Regions from separate parts of the Corynebacterium glutamicum ATCC 13032 genome, predicted to be linked through region 3. Evidence: riboswitches for the same ligand, from Rfam matches in the RefSeq annotation. Region 3 holds a riboswitch; each other region holds the start of a gene.
The links. Region 3 has a riboswitch for thiamine pyrophosphate ahead of thiC (phosphomethylpyrimidine synthase ThiC). Riboswitches for the same ligand answer to the same signal wherever they lie in the genome.
Positions count from the first base shown of each region.

Region 1 (4,178 bases), 250 kb from region 3:
TTAATTCACGCAACATCGTCACCAGCTCTGTGAAGGTCTCGGGATCTTGGCCAAACGTAGGCTCATCCAAAATGAGAAGTTTCGGTGCTGCCACCAAGGCTGTCGCCACAGATAGGCGGCGCTTTTCTCCACCACTCAAGGTAAACGGATTGGCGTTTTCCAAGTGGCGGAGGCGCAAACGATCAAGCAGCTCCTCGATGCGCTCGCTTGCATCGACTTTCATGATTTTCGGCCCAATTTCTAGCTCATCACGCACAGTGCGCGCCACAAATTGGTGCTCTGGATCCTGAAAGACAGTGCCAATACGTGCAGCTAGATCAGCTGAACGCCACTTGTGCGGGGGCGTGTTAAGGCCGCCGCGCACCGTGTCAGAGAGTTCCAGCTGCCCACTTTTCGGCGGAAGCAATCCACCCATGGTCAGCGCAAGTGTGGATTTTCCAGCGCCATTCGGCCCGGTGATCACCGTCGAGGCGCCTTCCGGCACCTCAAAACTACGCAGGCCGCCCCAGGTGCACAGCAAATCATTCGCCCACAAGATCGGTTTGCTTGTCGACGGCTGCGCCCCAGGCAACTGGCCCACCTTGATCAACTCTGCAGGTTGGACATCTTCGCCGTCAGTAATACTGATGATCCGGTCAATGATGTTGACCCACAGCTCATGGCGGTGTTCCACCACGATGAGTGTTGCTCCAGTTTCCTGAACAACGCGATCCACTGCTGCGACCACATCTTTTTGGCCTTGAGGATCAAGGTTTGCGGTGGGTTCATCAAGCAGAATCAGACGAGCACCCATGGCGATCACACCGGCAAGAGCGAGGCGTTGTTTTTGGCCACCGGAAAGATATTTCGTGGGGTGGCTCAGTGGTAGATCCAAGCCCACCAATTCAAGTGCTCGTTCCACCCGTGGCCAGATTTCCTCGCGCGGAATTTGGAGGTTTTCGCAGCCAAACGCCACATCATCGCCGATGCGGGAGGCGATGACTTGGGAATCTGGATCTTGGAGAACCAAACCGATGGAGGGGGCGTCGACAAGCAATTCGCCCGTAGAAACGCCCTCATCAGAACCGCCTAAAACGCCAGCGAGCGCGGCGAGTAGCGTGGATTTTCCGGCGCCGGAAGCGCCGGTGAGCAGGATGCGTTCACCAGGTGCGATCTCGAAGTTGATGTCTTTGAGCGCGGGGTTTTCCCGGGAAGCATGGCGGTAGCCAAAGTTGCGCGCAACAACGCGCGTTCCAAGTGCGGTGGTCATTTATACCTCGCGGCCAGCGGCGAAACGATCAAGTGCACCAGTCCTCGCCAACGCGCGGACCAGGTACCAGCTGAGCAGGCCGGCAAGGATCGCACCGGAAATAAGGACAGTGGTGGAATAGATGATGTTGAAGGACATCGTCTTTGCGAGGTTTCCGTAGAAGAACATTTCCAGGAAAATTGCGCCGCCACCTGCGCCCATACCTGCAAGCATGGTGGTGGGCAGGCTGTAGCGACGGTAGAGGAACAGCGCGAAGATGATTTCAGCGCCGATTCCCTGCGCCAAGCCGGAGTAAATGGTGGAGATACCAAACTGTGAAGCAAGCGCTGCAGAGACACATGCGGCCACTACTTCAACGAAAATTGCGGCACCCGGCTTGCGGATAACCAACCCACCGAGCACACCACCGAGCAGCCAAATACCAATGGCGATGCCGCCAAGGCCTGGTGTGAGTGCGTGAAATGCGGTGGTCCAGGCGTAGCCGATGGAATTCCACACGATGAAAATCAATCCGCAGGCGACACCCAAAACGGATGCGATGACGATGTCAATAACACGCCAGGAAGACTTTGGTTGATTAGTTTTTTGCATGGCAGGACTAGCCATATTTTTCCTCCCTATCGCCGGCATTATCCGGATCAGGTTCGACGGTCGTGGCTATGCCAGATCTCAGCCCGGATTTTCACCGAGCACCCGTGTCTATGAAATTTAAGTACGCGTTCACAGTAGCTTAAACCAATTGGAAATCCTAGAAACTGACCTAGATTAATACATAACCACCCCAACCCCTGACACACACCCCTAATTACACCCTGGCAGCATGAGCTGAAACGCTTTTCCGCTGGCTGTGACTTCAACCTCAGAAAATGCCTGGTTCGCAAGGCGAACAGGTTGTCACGGAATGCACTTTCACTTACATTGAGTCCCAAATCACTGTGAGGTGCACCATTTAATGGACTTCACCTCCAGTGGGTCAATGAAAGGAGTTCCCCATGAACCACGTACCAGTGGCAATTATTGGCGCAGGACCAGCAGGACTAACCCTCGCCCACCTCCTCCACCTTCAAGGTGTGGAATCAATCGTCTTTGAATCCCGCACCCGCAAGGACGTCGAAGAAACCGTCCGAGCAGGCATCCTGGAACAAGGCACCCTGAATCTGATGCGCGAAACCGGAGTCGGCGCACGCATGGAAGCAGAAGCCGATCACGATGAAGCAATCGACATCTCCATCAACAATGAGCGCACCCGCATTCCGCTGACCGAACTCACCGGCCACAAGGTTGCGATCTACCCGCAGCACGAATACCTCAAAGATTTCATTGCCAAGCGCATCGAAGATGGCGGCGAACTCCTTTTCACCACCACTGTTGATTCCGTAGAAAACTACGAAGGCGACCTCGCCAAGGTGACCTACACCGAAGCCGATGGTTCCTCCACCACCATCACCGCCGACTACGTCATCGCAGCTGACGGCTCCAACTCCCCTTACCGCAAGCTGATCACCGAAGACGGTGGCGTGCGCGCCCGCCATGAATACCCTTACGCATGGTTCGGCATTTTGGTGGAAGCACCAAAAACCCAAAAGGAACTCATCTACGCAACCCACCCTGAGGGCTTTGCGCTGATCTCCACCCGTACCGATGAAATCCAGCGCTACTACCTGCAGTGCAACCCTGACGACACCCCAGACATGTGGCCCGATGACCGCATTTGGGAACAGCTGCACCTGCGTGCGGACTCCCCTGGCATCACCGTGTCTGAAGGGCGCATCTTTGACAAGGCCGTGCTGCGTTTCCGCTCCGCGGTCACCGAACCAATGCAAAAGGGACGCCTCTTCCTTGCTGGCGATGCTGCACACACCGTGCCGCCAACCGGAGCTAAGGGCCTCAACTTGGCTGTTGCCGATGTCTCAGTACTCGCGCCAGCACTGGTTCGTGCCCTGAAGAAGAAGGACACCGGCTTGCTCGATAGCTACACCTCCCTGGCAGTCCCCCGCATCTGGAAAGCACAGCACTTCTCCTACTGGATGAGCTCCATGCTCCACGCAGTACCCGGCGAAGATCACTTTGCCACCCAGCGCCGATTCGCTGAATTGCGCTCCGTCCTAGAATCCCAATCCGGCCAACGCTACCTCGCAGAGCAGTACGTTGGGCGCGACCTACCACGCTTCGAGGTATAAACGCTCGTGTCAACGACCACCCCAACCCGCGCAACCAAAAGTGTCGGAACAGTTCTCGCACTCCTGTGGTTCGCAATTGTCCTCGACGGCTTTGACCTAGTCGTCCTGGGTGCAACAATCCCGTCCATGCTGGAGGATCCCGCGTGGGATCTCACTGCTGGACAGGCCACACAGATTTCCACCATCGGCCTCGTCGGCATGACCATTGGCGCACTGACCATCGGTTTCTTAACGGACCGTCTGGGTCGACGCCGTGTCATGCTGTTCTCTGTGGCAGTATTTTCTGTATTCACTCTCCTGCTGGCATTCACCACCAACGTCCAGCTCTTCAGCCTGTGGCGTTTCCTCGCAGGTGTTGGCCTTGGTGGAGCACTCCCCACCGCAATTGCCATGGTGACCGAGTTCCGCCCCGGCACCAAAGCGGGCTCTGCATCCACCACCTTGATGACCGGCTACCACGTCGGCGCAGTAGCAACCGCCTTCCTTGGCCTCTTCCTTATCGACGGCTTTGGTTGGCACTCCATGTTCATCGCAGGTGCCGTACCAGGACTGATCCTGCTACCACTGCTGTACTTCTTCCTTCCAGAATCCCCGCAGTACCTCAAAATCTCCGGCAAGTTGGATGAGGCGCAGGCAGTTGCAGCATCTTATGGACTTTCCCTGGATGATGATCTTGATCGCGAACACGAAGAAGAACTCGGCGAGTCCTCCTCACTTTCCTCCCTGTTCAAGCCCTCGTTCCGCCGCAA
Region 1 is NC_003450.3:1,124,084-1,128,261, reverse strand. Features, by position in the region: gene CGL_RS05385 (ABC transporter ATP-binding protein) at 1-1,249, opposite strand, end outside; gene CGL_RS05380 (ECF transporter S component) at 1,250-1,855, opposite strand; TPP riboswitch at 1,847-1,956, opposite strand; gene CGL_RS05375 (4-hydroxybenzoate 3-monooxygenase) at 2,242-3,429, shown strand; gene CGL_RS05370 (MFS transporter) at 3,436-4,178, shown strand, end outside.
Region 1: it holds a riboswitch for thiamine pyrophosphate, as region 3 does, so the genes downstream of both, CGL_RS05380 (ECF transporter S component) here and thiC (phosphomethylpyrimidine synthase ThiC) in region 3, are expected to answer to the same signal.

Region 2 (4,178 bases), 780 kb from region 3:
GATTGCGGTTACGCCCGCCCAGAAAACCAGCAGTTCACCGACACGGCAGGTCAAGACCTCTCCGCTGAGCTCATTGCCCAAGCTGATGCCGACTGGCTTTTCTACGGCATCAAAGAAGGCAACATCAACCCTGAAGACACCCCATTGTGGACTTCACTCAAAGCGGTTCAGTCCAACCAAGCAATCCCAGTTGACGGCGATTCCTGGTACCTCAACGCATCCCTCGTGTCGGCTGAAATCATCCTCCAAGGCCTCAAAGACAACGTCACCGTCTAAGCCGATTTAAGGGCCTCAAATTTCCGAATGGGCGTTCCCCTCATCATGACACCGAAGGGCCCTTAGAATCGATTCTATGAGGTCACTTTTTGTGGGCCCAAACTCAAATTTTAGTTTGCTCCAGAGGAAACCAGACAGGCGTGCCCATAGTTGTCGAAATCGACAAGTTTTGGCACGTGTATCCGGTTATCGGAGCCTCAAACCAAACAGGCGTGCCCAAATCCCCCAAATCACGGAAGTTTTGGCACCCCTGTTTGGTTTTTCCTTTTGGTCGCCCCGAAATGACCCCACCCAAGTCTTATCCGAGTTTCCTGCGGGATGAACGCGGGATAAATGCGGGATAAACCCCACAAAACCCCACAAAACCCACCCCAAGAAACAAAGAAACCCCCAACCAATCACTTAAAGTGACTGGTCAGGGGTCTGTTAAGTACTAGAAGCACCTAACAAACGCTAAATAATTAGCGCTTCTCCTTAATACGTGCAGCCTTGCCGCGCAGTTCGCGCAGGTAGTACAGCTTCGCACGACGAACGTCACCACGACGAATGACCTCGATCTTCTCGATGTTTGGGGAGTGTACTGGGAAGGTACGCTCAACACCGATGCCGAAGGAAACCTTACGTACGGTGAAGGTCTCGCGGATTCCGCCGCCCTGACGGCGAATGACAACACCCTTGAACAGCTGGGTACGGGTGGTGGTGCCTTCGATGACCTTGACGTGTACGTCGAGGGTGTCGCCGGCGCGGAATGCAGGAACGTCGTCGCGCAGGGATGCTGCGTCGATCTTATCCAGAATGTTCATATAAACAATCCTTTTACTAGTAGGGAAAGAGGACCCTGGCGGCACTTCCCCAGGTTTGGGGTGCTCGGCCGGTTCGTTTCCGTTTCAATTTTCGAGGCTGTCACGTTTGCCCAACGTGAGTTGGGGTTTGCACAGTCAACTGAAATATTCTTTCACATGTGCGCCTTGGTTTTCAAACTGGGGTCTGCTCCCCTCACTTGGGTGCACTAACCGTTGACAAATCTTGGTTGTCGGGCTTGACTGGTGGCGACTTACCCCACGGGTGCCCAATGCATTGGGCTGAGATTGCGCGCTGTTGCTGCGCGGGACCGTTCGAACCTGTCTGGTTAACACCAGCGAAGGAAGCGAGGATTGATTGTCCCGTGTTTGAAAATCGTTTTGACCTGCGTTGTTATGTTGTGACTGGTGCGGGCTCGGTGGATGAGGTTGTGCACACTGCGTCTGCTGCGGCTCGTGGTGGCGCGGGTGTGGTGCAGGTGCGTTCAAAGCCTATTTCGCCAGAAGCGATGAGGGAGTTGGCATCAAAGGTTGCGCTTGAGGTTGCGCGGTGCAGCCCAACAACGAGGGTGCTTATCGACGACCACCTCCACGTTGCTTCTTCCTTAATGCGCGAAGGACTCCCGATTCACGGTGTGCATCTTGGGCAGGATGATATGTCGGTGCTTGAGGCTCGTGAGTTGTTGGGGCCTGAGGCGATCATTGGGTTGACTACTGGAACCCTAGAACTTGTGGCGGCGGCGAATGAGCTGTCCGATGTGTTGGATTACATCGGTGCTGGGCCGTTTCGGAAGACTCCCACCAAGGATTCAGGTCGGCCACCGATTGGCCTTGCGGGTTATCCCCCTTTGGTGGAATTGTCCAAGGTGCCGATCGTTGCGATTGGTGATGTCACCCCTGCCGATGTGCGCGCTCTCAGCGCAACCGGTGTGGCTGGCGTTGCCATGGTGCGGGCTTTTTCTGAATCTGATGATCCACAGCAGGTCGCTGAAAATGTGGTGGCTAACTTTGAATTAGGAAGGCTCTCATGAAGAAGCATGCGATTATTATCGGCGGCGGAATCATTGGGTTGACCACCTGCTTTGAATTCCAGGAGGCTGGTTACCAAGTCACGTTGATTGATCCTGACCCAATTTCCGGTGCGACTCATCATGCCGGCGGAATGTTGGCCCCCACCGCGGAGGTGCAGTATCAGCAACATGATCTGATTTTGTTGATGAAGGAATCCGCTCGCCTATACCCAGACCTCCTCCAAAGAGTGTCTAAATACACTGACTTGCCCACTGGGTATCGCACTGATGGAACCCTTCTTATCGGTGCGGACCGCGCGGATGGCATGCATGTTGCGGAGTTGATTAAGTACATGCATTTGAAGGATTTGCCTGTCGATGTGTTGACTACTCGTCAGGCAAGGGCTGCGGAGCCAGCGTTGTCGCCGAGGATTTCTAAGGTGGTCAGCATTGATGGGGATCATCAGCTGTCGCCGCGTCTGTATGCCCGGGCGTTATTGGATGCCATTTTGCAACGCGGTGCGGAGCATATTGCCGACGCTGTGATCTCTATTGATGGCCACGATCCGTGTTTGACCGTGACGATGAATTCGGGGGTGAGGGTTGCGTCGAAAAGCGTTGTTGTTTTGGCGGCGGGCCTGGGCGCCGCAAGCATTCCCGGCTGGTTTGAGGGCGCGAACCCATTGCAGTTGAGGCCGGTGTACGGCGATATTGTGCGCGTGCGCGTGCCGGAGCGACTGCAGCCGATGGTCACCAAGGTGGTGCGCGGGTTTGTGGAAGATCGTCAGATTTATATCATTCCGCGTACCGATGGCACCCTCGCGATCGGCGCGACAAGCCGTGAGGATCACCCGCAACCTCGAACGGGCGCAGTGCATGATTTGCTACGCGATGCTATCCGTTTGATTCCGGGCATTGAAGAAACCGAATTTATCGAAGTCACCTGCGGCGCCCGCCCCGGCACCCCGGATGACCTGCCGTACCTGGGATGGGTTGGATCCAATGTGATTGCGTCCACAGGATATTTCCGCCATGGAATTTTGCTGTCAGCCCTTGGTGCACGCGCTGCCGTTGATATGGCAACCAACCAGCCACTGTTCCCCACTCTTGATGTGTGCGATCCGTTTCGCCACCAAATTTAAGGATTTTTCACAAGTGATTACCTACACCTTCAATGGCACATCTATGCGCTCTTCCGAATTGACCGTGGAGCAATTGGTCCACCAAGAAATCGGCCACGACACTGGAGTCGCCGTGGCAATCAACGCCGCGGTCGTACCCAGATCCCAGTGGTCACGCGCCATTTGTGACAACGATTCCGTAGAAGTTCTCACCGCAATTCAGGGAGGTTAAAATGCTGCATATTGCTGATAAAACTTTCGATTCCCACCTCATCATGGGCACCGGCGGAGCCACCTCTCAGGCGTTGCTGGAGGAATCCCTTGTCGCCAGTGGAACTCAATTGACCACCGTGGCGATGCGTCGACACCAAGCAACCACCTCTAGCGGAGAATCCATCTTTGCCATGCTGCGCCGCCTCGAGATCGCCCTTCTCCCCAATACTGCAGGCTGCCGCACTGCCCGCGACGCCGTCCTCACTGCACAATTGGCTCGGGAAGCCCTCGATACCAACTGGGTGAAAGTGGAGGTCATCGCCGATGAACACACATTGCTGCCCGACACCGTTGAGCTTCTTGATGCCTGCGAACTCCTCGTCCACGACGGCTTCACCGTTCTGGCTTACACCTCTGACGATCCCATCACTGCCAGCCGACTAGAAGACTGTGGCGTTGCAGCTGTCATGCCATTGGGCTCCCCGATCGGAACCGGCCTGGGCATTCTCAACCCGCACAACATTGAACTGATTTGCAGCCGCGCGAGCGTACCCGTGATCCTCGACGCCGGTGTAGGCACTGCCTCTGATGCCACACTCGCAATGGAACTCGGCTGCGACGGCGTCCTTCTGGCCTCCGCTATCAACCGCGCCCAAAATCCCGTCGCGATGGCCGAATCCATGTTCCACGCCGTTGAAGCCGGAAGATTAGCCGCCCAAGCAGGCCGGATCCCGCAACGCCAACATGCGGTGGCCTCA
Region 2 is NC_003450.3:2,148,894-2,153,071, forward strand. Features, by position in the region: gene CGL_RS10120 (iron-siderophore ABC transporter substrate-binding protein) at 1-276, shown strand, start outside; gene rplS (50S ribosomal protein L19) at 738-1,079, opposite strand; TPP riboswitch at 1,328-1,441, shown strand; gene CGL_RS10130 (thiamine phosphate synthase) at 1,442-2,107, shown strand; gene thiO (glycine oxidase ThiO) at 2,104-3,228, shown strand; gene thiS (sulfur carrier protein ThiS) at 3,242-3,439, shown strand; gene CGL_RS10145 (thiazole synthase) at 3,441-4,178, shown strand, end outside.
Region 2: it holds a riboswitch for thiamine pyrophosphate, as region 3 does, so the genes downstream of both, CGL_RS10130 (thiamine phosphate synthase) here and thiC (phosphomethylpyrimidine synthase ThiC) in region 3, are expected to answer to the same signal.

Region 3 (4,178 bases):
AACAGAAGTGTGCGGTTTTCGCAGGCTCTGCCGGCAGGGTTTCGTCGTGATAAGCGATTGCAGTGTCGGGGTCGAGGGAGAGCGCAAACTGATCATTCCAACGGAATTCAAAACGCGCTTTACTCATGGCGTCGTCCCAGGCACGCGCGCCGGGATGACCCTTGGCCACATCTGCTGCGTGGGCAGCGAGCTTGTAGGTGATTACGCCGGTTTTGACGTCGTCACGGTTGGGCAGGCCAAGGTGTTCTTTCGGGGTGACATAACACAGCATGGCGGTGCCACCCATGGCGATGTGAGCTGCACCAATGGCAGAAGTGATGTGGTCATAACCTGGAGCGATGTCGGTAACTAGTGGTCCAAGAGTGTAAAAAGGTGCGTCCGCTGCCCACTTTTGTTCCAGCTCGTTGTTTTCCTGGATCATGTTTAGTGGCACGTGTCCAGGTCCTTCGACCATTACTTGTACATCGTATTCCCAGGCGCGTTGGGTGAGCTCACCAATGGTTTTCAGCTCGGCGAATTGCGCGGCGTCGTTGGCATCGGCAAGCGATCCGGGGCGTAGGCCATCACCGAGGGAGAATGCGACGTCATATTGTGCAAAGATTTCGCACAGCTCGTCGAAATGCTCGTAGAGGAATGATTCGCGGTGATGCGCCAGACACCAACCGGCCATAATGGATCCGCCGCGGGAGACAATGCCGGTGACACGACGGGTAGTCAGTGGGATATAAGCCAGCAGGACGCCGGCGTGGATGGTCATATAGTCCACGCCTTGTTCACACTGCTCAATGATGGTATCGCGGAATACTTCCCAGTTAAGGTCTGCGGCCACGCCATTTACTTTTTCCAGCGCTTGGTAGATCGGGACGGTGCCGATAGGAACGGGGGAGTTGCGGATAATCCATTCGCGGGTGGTGTGAATATCATCGCCGGTGGATAGATCCATCACGGTATCGGCACCCCAGCGCGTGGCCCACTGCAGCTTGGACACCTCTTCCTCGATTGAAGAGGTGACCGCAGAATTGCCAATATTGGCGTTGATTTTGGTCAAAAATTTGCGACCAATAATCATCGGTTCAGATTCGGGGTGGTTGACGTTGTTGGGAATAATGGCCCGACCGCGCGCCACCTCAGAGCGCACAAACTCCGCATCAACGTGTTCGCGCAGCGCTACAAACTCCATTTCACGAGTAATCACGCCAGCACGTGCATAGGCCATTTGGGTGACTCTTTTGCCAGGTAGCGCCTTCAAAGGAGCTGGTTTTTGGCCTTTCCACTCAGCCGAAGCTTGACCTCGACGCATTGCCGAGCGGCCGTCGTCGATAAGCAAACGCTCGCGCCCCTGATAGGTGGCAACGTCGCCGCGGGCGGTGATCCATGACTCGCGCAGCCGCGGAAGTCCCTGCTTGGGGTTGGTTTCTGGGCCACGGGTGCGGTAGATGCGGAAGGGTTCGTTGGGGCCGCTTGGCGAGTCATCGAGGCGGATTTCGGTCTCCGGGACCTCGAGACCGTCCTTGCGGATGGGGGAGTAGCTATGTTTCGGGTGGATCTCATTTTGGGTAGGCGTCATTGCACCATTCCTCTCTTCCTTCGCCGGTGCTAACCGGACAGGTTCAAACGGTGCTCGCGCAGCAATCAGCGCGATCTCAGCCCGTGCTCGGGCGCCCGTGGGGACTGCCTTCAAAACTAGCGCGTTGCACGCGTGCGCGTAAAAGTTACCCCCTTGCGGGGGTTAAGAGAGGGCGCTTTTCGACGCGGTGATGGTGGGGTACGCCTACGTAGTGGTTCTAACTCGGCCGTTGCTTGCGAATCTCAGACACCCGTGAGTGGTCTTGAATCCAATTAGTGGCATCTTTCTCAATCCAAGAGGCGACATTAAAAACTGCTGAATCAAACATATTGAGGTTCCTATCGTCGACGTCTAAATGTGACTTGCTGAGCGGTGATAATTTTCCCAGGAGAATCGTTTGTTTTAGTTCTTCTTTTGGCGGTTGTTAGAGCTTTTTTGAACTGTTGAGCAAATCTAAAATAGCTATCATCTTCAAACCAGAAGGGGCCACGAGCAGATCGTAATTGGGCGTCAACCCTGTTTCTTAAAAGCACTTCTACATGTTGTATATCTTCTAAATATGCTTTAGATAACTGGGTATTCCAGATGTAAAAACCTTCGGGATTTTCAGAATTTCGGTATGTATTCATTCTAGGGATGGAGAACCACTGTTCGAGCTCTGCGATAGATGTAGGGGAGTTGCCAGTCACGTCGCCAAGGTCTTACACTTAGGATTCCTAAGCCCCGGAGTGATCCCTACCATTTTGGTACGTCACCGGGGCTCTTGTTTTTTCTTCAAGCGCTCGTCTCTGATGTCCTGAAAGAGTGGCTAGGGTATCGGTGAATCCATCGACACAAAAGGATTGGGACATTATAAATTCGGCTTGCATCTAGACCAAGCTGTCTGCTAATGTCGATTTTACGATCAAGAAGATCAGCCGCAAGCCCTTCGGCAGGCTGACTGGCAACCGCGCATCGCGCACGGTGCCCCCGAAGGAAGATCGGCTCTGTACTCAAAAGAATGCAGAGAAGAGCGATTTTTTGAAGGAGATTCCCATGGGGAATATTTCTGCTAAGCCTCCATTGCCCAATAGCTGCGGACATCATTTACCAGGACACGAACCCTACTACCTACAAGTAAAGGTTTTGCGCGAAAGGGCGACATGGGAGCCAGTTACTAACCTGCGTATGGATGGCCAGTTCGTCGAGTTTGATGCTGGTGGGGAACATATTCGTGGTTGGAATCATGATCCGGCTCGGATGGAATGGTTTGTAAAAAATGGTGGTCTGGCTGAATGGAGTGGATCTAGTCCAACCAGTCGCCTCATGCGTTTTGAGTCCAAAAATGGGCATTACATGGTCAGTATTGGTCCGAAGTACGACCGCAATGGTTGTTATGGCAATATTTCCCTGGGGATAGTGCCAACAAGCCCGGGCCTGGATTTTCACGAAGGATTTAAACAGGCTTTAGAGGCTTTCAAGTATGTTGAGCGGGAATATGGCACTGAACAGGATTAGGTAGAAATAACCGCGCGGTTTGATCAGGCGCCTCCCGCGCGGGAAACTATTTTTCAGGGGCACGAAGCGCGCTTTTCGACGAAGCCCCTTGCCATTGTGGGAAATAAGAATGCCCACCAACACTCGTCGAAAAGCCCTCTTTTAAACCCCTTAACCCCAAAAAACGGCTAACCCAAAAGGGTTAGCCGTTTGTTAGAAGCGGAGGTTAAAACCTACTTCTTAACAGCAGGAGTTGGCTCGAGCTTCCAGATCTCGGTGGCATAATCGCGGATGGTGCGGTCGGAGGAGAAACGGCCGGACTCGCAAATGTTGATCCAGGCCATGCGTGCCCAACCCAGGGGATCGGAGGCGTAGTCGGCGGCCATACGGTCGCGGGTCTCGCGGTAATCTGCGAAATCGCCAAGCACGTAGTAGGTGTCGCTGGCGTCTTTTCCATAACCGTGGATCAAGGAATGCTTGAGGTCGTAGAACAAACCACTGTTGTTGTCGTTGAGGGTGCCGTTATCCAGGGCGTCCAATGCGCGCTTGAGGCCAGGGACGGTCTCATAGAGCTCATATGGCTCGTAGCTTTCGCGCAGGGCTGGCAATTCTTCCACGCGAGCACCGAAGATATAGGCGTTTTCCTCGCCCACAGAATCCACGATCTCTACGTTGGCGCCGTCCATGGTGCCCAGGGTGAGGGCGCCGTTCATCATGAACTTCATGTTGGAGGTACCGCTGGCTTCCTTGCCGGCGGTGGAAATCTGTTCGGAGACATCAGACGCAGGCAAGATGTGCTCAGCAGGGGAGACGTTGTAGTTCTCTACAAAGACCACCTTGAGCAGCGGGGAGACCTCAGGATCGTTGTTTACCAAGTCAGCAATAGAGTTGATGAGCTTGATAATCGCCTTGGCGCGGACATAACCCGGCGCGGCCTTGGCGCCAAAGATGACAGTGCGTGCTGGGATGTCGGTGAGGCCATCTTCCTTAATACGGAAGTAAAGGTCTAGTACGTAGAGCGCGTTCATGAGCTGGCGCTTGTACTCGTGGAGGCGCTTAATCTGCACGTCAAAGATGGATTCTGGATCAATCTCAATGCCCTGGCGCTCGAGGATCCACTCGGCGAAGTCTTGCT
Region 3 is NC_003450.3:1,370,071-1,374,248, forward strand. Features, by position in the region: gene thiC (phosphomethylpyrimidine synthase ThiC) at 1-1,567, opposite strand, end outside; TPP riboswitch at 1,564-1,676, opposite strand; gene CGL_RS06515 (Abi family protein) at 1,906-2,256, opposite strand; SAM riboswitch class IV at 2,470-2,586, shown strand; gene CGL_RS06520 (hypothetical protein) at 2,603-3,064, shown strand; gene malP (maltodextrin phosphorylase MalP) at 3,277-4,178, opposite strand, start outside.